Regions from separate parts of the Roseovarius nanhaiticus genome, predicted to be linked through region 1. Evidence: riboswitches for the same ligand, from Rfam matches in the RefSeq annotation. Region 1 holds a riboswitch; the other holds the start of a gene.
The links. Region 1 has a riboswitch for thiamine pyrophosphate ahead of thiM (hydroxyethylthiazole kinase). Riboswitches for the same ligand answer to the same signal wherever they lie in the genome.
Positions count from the first base shown of each region.

Region 2: another riboswitch for thiamine pyrophosphate. It lies ahead of BW975_RS05020 (ABC transporter substrate-binding protein); the one in region 1 lies ahead of thiM (hydroxyethylthiazole kinase).

Region 1 covers NZ_FTNV01000001.1:80,951-84,141, forward strand. Annotated here, with positions in the region: gene thiD (bifunctional hydroxymethylpyrimidine kinase/phosphomethylpyrimidine kinase) at 1-181, opposite strand, end outside; gene thiE (thiamine phosphate synthase) at 178-810, opposite strand; gene thiM (hydroxyethylthiazole kinase) at 807-1,595, opposite strand; TPP riboswitch at 1,651-1,746, opposite strand; gene BW975_RS00390 (DUF1674 domain-containing protein) at 1,782-1,970, opposite strand; gene BW975_RS00395 (RsmB/NOP family class I SAM-dependent RNA methyltransferase) at 2,037-3,191, shown strand, end outside.
Region 2 covers NZ_FTNV01000001.1:1,043,414-1,046,604, forward strand. Annotated here, with positions in the region: gene BW975_RS05015 (TenA family protein) at 1-308, opposite strand, end outside; gene BW975_RS05020 (ABC transporter substrate-binding protein) at 305-1,264, opposite strand; TPP riboswitch at 1,413-1,519, opposite strand; gene BW975_RS05025 (Hint domain-containing protein) at 1,687-2,838, shown strand; gene BW975_RS05030 (DUF4153 domain-containing protein) at 2,978-3,191, shown strand, end outside.

The sequences.
Region 1 (3,191 bases):
CCGTAATGATCTCTGGCTGCAAGAGTTGTACCGCCTGCACACCGCGCGTGTTCTGTGCAGTCAGAGCCGTGATCACCGCCATCGCGTAGCCCCTATTGGCAGAAATCGACTTGATGTCCGCCTGAATGCCCGCGCCGCCCGACGGGTCAGAGCCTGCGATGGATAGGATATTGGGGATCATGTCTGCCTCCATGCGGTGATCAGCGCGCGCGCGGCGCCTTTCATGTGCTCCGCCCGCGAAATGGCCGAAACCACTGCAACGCCCGCAGCGCCGATGGTGCGCAGCGCCGCCACATCGGCACGGACAATGCCCCCGATAGCGACACATGGCACGGGCGCCGCCGCGATCAGACGGGCCATGCCGTCCATACCGAGAGGGGCCGCCGCGTCCGGCTTGGTCGCCGTGTCGCGCAAAGGGCCGACACCTAGATAATCGACACTATCGGGCGGAATAGAGCCTATCTGCGGCTCGGTTTCTACCGACAGACCTAGCACCATATCCGGGCCGATCGCACCGCGTATGCCGGCGATGTCCCCGTCGCCTTGCCCGACATGAACGCCATCGGCCCCGATCCGGCATGCAATATCGACCCTATCGTTGACGATCAGCCGCGCGCCCGCACCGCGCGTCATTTTCAAAAGCGCCCGCGCCTGCGCCTCAAAAGCCGCGTCGCTCGCTTGCTTGTCGCGCAGCTGGATGATGCGCACACCGGCAGCGAGCGCAGCGCGCACCTGATCGACCACGGGTGCTGATGCGCCTGCATCGGTGACGAAATAGACCGGCCCCAAATCCTGCGCGGTGATCCTCATGCCGCCTCGATCCGCGCGCGCGCGGTGACATCCTCGGGGGTCAACGCATGAAGGGCGTCGATAAAAGCCACCTGAAAGCTGGCCGGGCCAGCGGCCTTTTCGCCCGCAATCGCGCCCGCAACGGCATAATAGGCCAGCGCCGCAACGGTGGCTGGCAGGGCAGCCTGTCCCACGGCAAAGGCCGCGACGATCCCGGTCAGCGAGCAGCCCATGACCGTGATGCGCGGCATCAGCGCATGCCCACCATGGACGCGCCAAGCGGTGTCCCCATCGGTGACGAAATCCACCGCGCCCGTCACGGCGACGACCCCGCCGATCTGCCGCGCTAGCGCCCGCGCCGCCCCCTCGGCATCGCTGACCGCATCGGCGGAGTCGGCGCCCTTGCCAGCGGCCTCCGCCCCGGCCAGCGCGATAATCTCCGAGGCGTTGCCGCGAATGATACTGGGTTTCAGTGCCAGCAGGCGCGCGCCCGCGTCTCGGCGCAGTGCGGTGGCGCCAACGGCGACCGGGTCCAGCACCCAGGGCTTGCCCGCCGCGTTCATCACGCCTGCCGCTGCCTCCATCGAGCGCAGCCAAGCGGGATCGAGCGTGCCGATATTGACACTGAGCGCATCGGCAAGGCCGGCGAATTCGGCCGCCTCGCCCTCGTCATGGGCCATGGCGGGGCTGCACCCTGCGGCGAGCATGACATTGGCCATGACATTCATGGCAACATAATTGGTGATGTTCTGCACCAAAGGCGCGCGGGCGCGCATGTGGTCCAGGTAGGTTCCGGCATTCTCCATCGGGATCCCCTCTTGATTGCAGGCGGGGGCTGGCCACGGACCGGGCGCGCATGGGCCCCGTCTCATCGCAACTTCCTCCGCCGGCATGATCCGGTTCAGGTTCAAAGGGTGCATCTCAGCCCGTCTGTTGCGGGCGCCCCTGTTACGCGGTGCACGATGATCGCCGCACGCGGCGGCGTCAAGCCATCAGAAGTCGATGGCGATGCCCTTCTTCTCCCAGTCGCCATAGCGCACGGCCTCGAGACCTTCTTTGCGGCCACCCAGCTCCTTGGGTAGCTCGGTCTTTTCGGCCTTCAGGCGGCGCTCTTCGGCCTCGGCCAGCGCACGCTGCGCGGCGGGGGGAAGATCTGGACGGGGATCATTGCTGTCGGTCATGGCATGGGTTCCTTTGAAGCCGTACCCCTGATATACGCCGCGCTCGCCATTCAGCAAGGAATTGCCATGCCCGCCCCGTCCAAATTCGAGGCCAAATCCGCGCCCAGGCCCGCGTCGCCGCGCACCGCCGCCGCCCATCTGCTTGACCAGATCCTGGGCGAGCGTCGGCTGCTGTCCGAGCTTCTGGCCACCGGCGCGCTCGACCGGCTCGAGGCGCCCGACCGCGCCCGCGCGCAACGCCTTGCCACGCAGACCCTGCGCAGCATCGAGCGGGCGGACAAGATCCTGGCGAAGCACCTGCGCAAGCCGCCGCCCTTGACGGTGCAGAACATCCTGCGCCTCGGCACGGTCGAGCTGTGCATGGGCGGCGATGCGCATGGCGTTGTCAATGAGTGCGTCAACATGACCGCCGGGAACAAGCGGTTCGCCAAGCTCAAGGGGCTGGTGAACGCCGTCCTGCGCAAGGTCGCCGCGGATGGCCCCGCCGAGTGGACCATCCTGCGCGTGCCGCACCTGCCCAAATGGCTGCGCGCGCCCCTGTCGGAGGCGTATGGCGCCAAGACTGTCGCAGGCTTCGAGGCGGCGCATTTCGCGGGTGCGCCGCTGGACCTGACGCCGCGCGGCGATGCCGCTGCGTTGGCCGAGGCGGTGGGAGGCACGCTCTTGCCCACCGGATCGGTGCGCATCGCGGATGCGGGCCAGGTCAGCGCCCTGCCGGGCTATGAGGCAGGCGAGTGGTGGGTGCAGGACGCCGCCGCCGCCATTCCCGCGCGGGTGCTGAACGTCGCCAAGGGCGAGACCGTGCTGGATATGTGCGCCGCGCCCGGCGGCAAGACGCTGCAACTGGCCGCGGCGGGCGGCGAAGTCACCGCGCTCGACATCTCGGACGCGCGCATGGCGCGGGTGCGCGAGAACCTCGGGCGCACGGGGCTGAGCGCGGCCTTGGTCACGGGCGATGCATTGACCCATGAGGGCCAATATGACGCCATCCTGCTGGATGCCCCCTGCTCGGCCACCGGCACGATCCGGCGCCACCCGGACCTGCCCCACGCGCGGGACGGCTCGGAAATCGGCGACCTGATCGCGCTGCAATCGGCGATGCTGGACCACGCGCTGGGCCTGCTGAAACCCGGCGGGCGGCTGGTTTATTGCACCTGCTCGCTTCTGCCGGACGAGGGCGAATGCCAGGTCGAAGAGGCCTTGGCCCGTCACCCGGGCCTC
Region 2 (3,191 bases), 960 kb from region 1:
AGCGTGGCCTCGTCCAGCCCCTCGGCGGCACAGGTGGCGACATGCAGCGCGATTTCCTCGTTCAGCAGGGCATCAAGCGTGCACGCGGCAAAGCGCATCTCGTCTACTGTGCCCGCCTTGGTCACCGCCAATGCCCAGGCGCGCGAGAAATGAATGAGGAATAGGTAGTCCTGCACCAGATAGCGCAGATAGGCGGCGCGCGGCAGGCTGCCGTCGCCCAGCCCCTCGACGAAGGGGTGGTGCGTATAGGCGTGCCAAGGCTCTGCCGCCTCGGCGCGCCATGCGGCGAAGGTCGCCCCGTACATCACTGCGCGCCTTGCGCGGCGCCGGGATCGATCGCCAGTTGCGACAGCGGACGCGTGCCTTCGATCAGCCCTGCCTCGCTGAGGAAACGCTCGAATTGGGTATAGCGCGCAGTATCGACCGCGGCGGGGCGCAGGGCAAAGCGGGGCAGCGTGTCGGCCCAGGCGCGCGCGTTCAGCTCGTCATCAAGCTCGGTGCTGGTGGATTTGAAGATCTCCCAGCTCTCATCGGGGTGGTTGACGATGTATTGCGTCGCCAGCTCGGTCGCGCGCATGAAGCGCGAGATCATGTCCGCGTCCATCGTCTCGGGATTGGCGACATAGATCAGCTCGTCATAGGGTGGCACACCCTCTTCTTCGATGAAGAAACATTTGCCGGGGGCGCCCTCGATCTCCATCTGGTTCAGCTCGAAATTGCGGTAGGCGCCGATCACGGCGTCGACCTGGCCCGACATGACCGACGGGCCGAGCGACCAGTTGACATTGATCATCTCGACTTCGTCGAGGGTGATGTCGTTGGCGCCCAGGATGGCGTCCATCAGCGCCTCTTCAACACCGGCGACGGAATAGCCGATCTTGGCGCCCTTGAGGTCCGCGATCTGCTTGATCGGGCCATCCTCCAGCACCAGAAGGCAATTCAGCGGGCTGGCGACCAGCGTGCCGACGCGGATCAGGGGCAGGCCTTCGGCCACCTGCAGGTGCAGCTGCGGCTGGTAGGAAATGCCAAGGTCGGCCTGACCCGCCGCCACCATCTTGGGCGGGGACGAGGCATCGGCGGGCGCGACCACCTCCACTTCAAGGCCCGCATCGGCGAAATATCCGCGCTCTTGCGCGACGATGATGGGGCCGTGATTGGGATTGATGAACCAGTCCAGCACGAGGGTCATTTTGTCCTGTGCCAGCGCGGGCGTGCTGGCGAGGAAGGTGGCGGTGGAAATCAGGGCGGCGGCGAGGGGCTTCATCTTTGGCTCCGGTCAGAATGCGGCCCGGCGGGGGCTGATGCGTTCCGGAGCATTCCCCGGTCTGCAACAGCATCCGCATGAGGCAGCGGTGCAAATATCGGCCAGAGCAGGGGGAAAGATCATGGGATAAATTGCGCGCGACACGGCGTGCAGCCCATACTCCGTTCCCTCCGCCGGTACTGACCGGATCAGGTTCGATGGGTCGGCATCATCGCCTCTCAGCCCCGGCATCGCGGAGCACCCCAACGGATATTTGCTAAGGTAGCCTCTCCCCCTCGCTGTTGCAAGGAGAGCTGCCTGCCCGTTTTGCCGCAAACCGGATTGTTCCGACCGAGTGCCGCACGATCTGTGCCGTTAGGGGGGGATTCACCTCGGCCGTCTAGGATGCACCCCAGTGCGACCATGCGAGGAAGAGTTTGAGTATGCCGATTTTCCTTTTCATAGGAAACTTTGCCCAGATCGACACGAACGAGACCGATTGGGATGCCGAGTCGCCAAATGCGCTCTTGGGCACGTATGGAAAGGATGTTTTGCAAAATGTCACCGTGTCGGCCAACGATCTGGATGGTAGCGGCGGCATCAACGACGATGATCGCGGCGCGCGGGTCGAGCCGGTGACATATGATCGGGGGGGCGGACAGATCAGCACCGTGACCGACCATTCCGGATTGTACTCGGCCAAGGTGACATTGGGCGACGGCTCGACCAGGATTACCGAGGTTCTGGTCATTCAGATGACCAACGGCGACACGTTCGTGACAGATCTCATGAACAGCGGCGACCTCGACGGCCTGAATATTCAAAGCATCGCGTTGGAGTCAGCAGGAAGCAGCAATTGGGGCGGGTGGTTTGTCAATCAAAGTGTGGATGGCACTGCCGTGGTCTGCTTTGCAAAGGGGACGGCCATCGACACGCCGGACGGACCGCGCCGGATCGAGACGCTGGCGCAGGGCGATCCCGTCTGCACCGAGGCGGGCGGCACGCTGCCCGTCCTGTGGATCAGCCACAGGATGGCGCCCTGCGGCGCACGCACGGCCCCGGTCGAAATTTCCGCCGGAGCCCTTGGAGGCGGCCTGCCGCGCCGAACTCTGCGAGTGTCGCCGCAGCACCGCATTCTCATCGGCTCCAAAATCACCCGAAGGATGTGCGGCGCCGCGCGTGTATTCGTGCCCGCCGTACATTTGGTGGGCTATCCGGGGATCAAGCGATGCCTGCGGGACAAGGTGATAGATTACTACCACATCCTGCTTGACGGCCATCATGTGGTCCTCGCGGAAGGCGCGCCTGCCGAAAGCTTGTTTCCCGGCGTGCAGGCGCTGAGGGCATTTTCGACCTTCAGGCAGCTGGAGCTCGCGCGTCTGAACCTTGCCGTCTCGCAGCCTATGGAGGCATGGCAGATCGCATATCCTGTTCTACCGTCCGGCATGCGCCGGACCTATTTGCAGCGCCACCGCAAGAATGCCAAACCGCTGATTGATGCGCGTTCTGCGCAGCGCGCTGATGTAGATGGTCAGGCCCAGGTCATGCGCGCGTCTCAGGCTGCAAATGGGGCCGCAATTTCTGCCAAAGCCTGAGCACTTCGCGCCCGAAGCTGTAATCGCGCCTCCGGACGGCGCGATAGGGCAGTGCGAGCCCCCCGCGCGCGCCTGAAATCGCCCGTTCAGATTGGCTATCAAACCAGATACGCTGGGCCAAACAGCCGGAGCCGATGCCATGATCCCCACCAGCCAGACTGCGACAACCCGCCTGCTCTATACCGTGATCGGTGGCGGCGCAGGCCTTTGCACCTATGTGCTGGCCATGATCGTCCCCGAGGCTGTTGCCCATGCGCGGGCCGTCCTTTTCCTGCTATCCTTCGGATTGGGCTTCCTGGCGATCCTGTTGGCGCTGATGGGGCCGGTGCGCGTCACGCTCGCCGCTGCCGCCG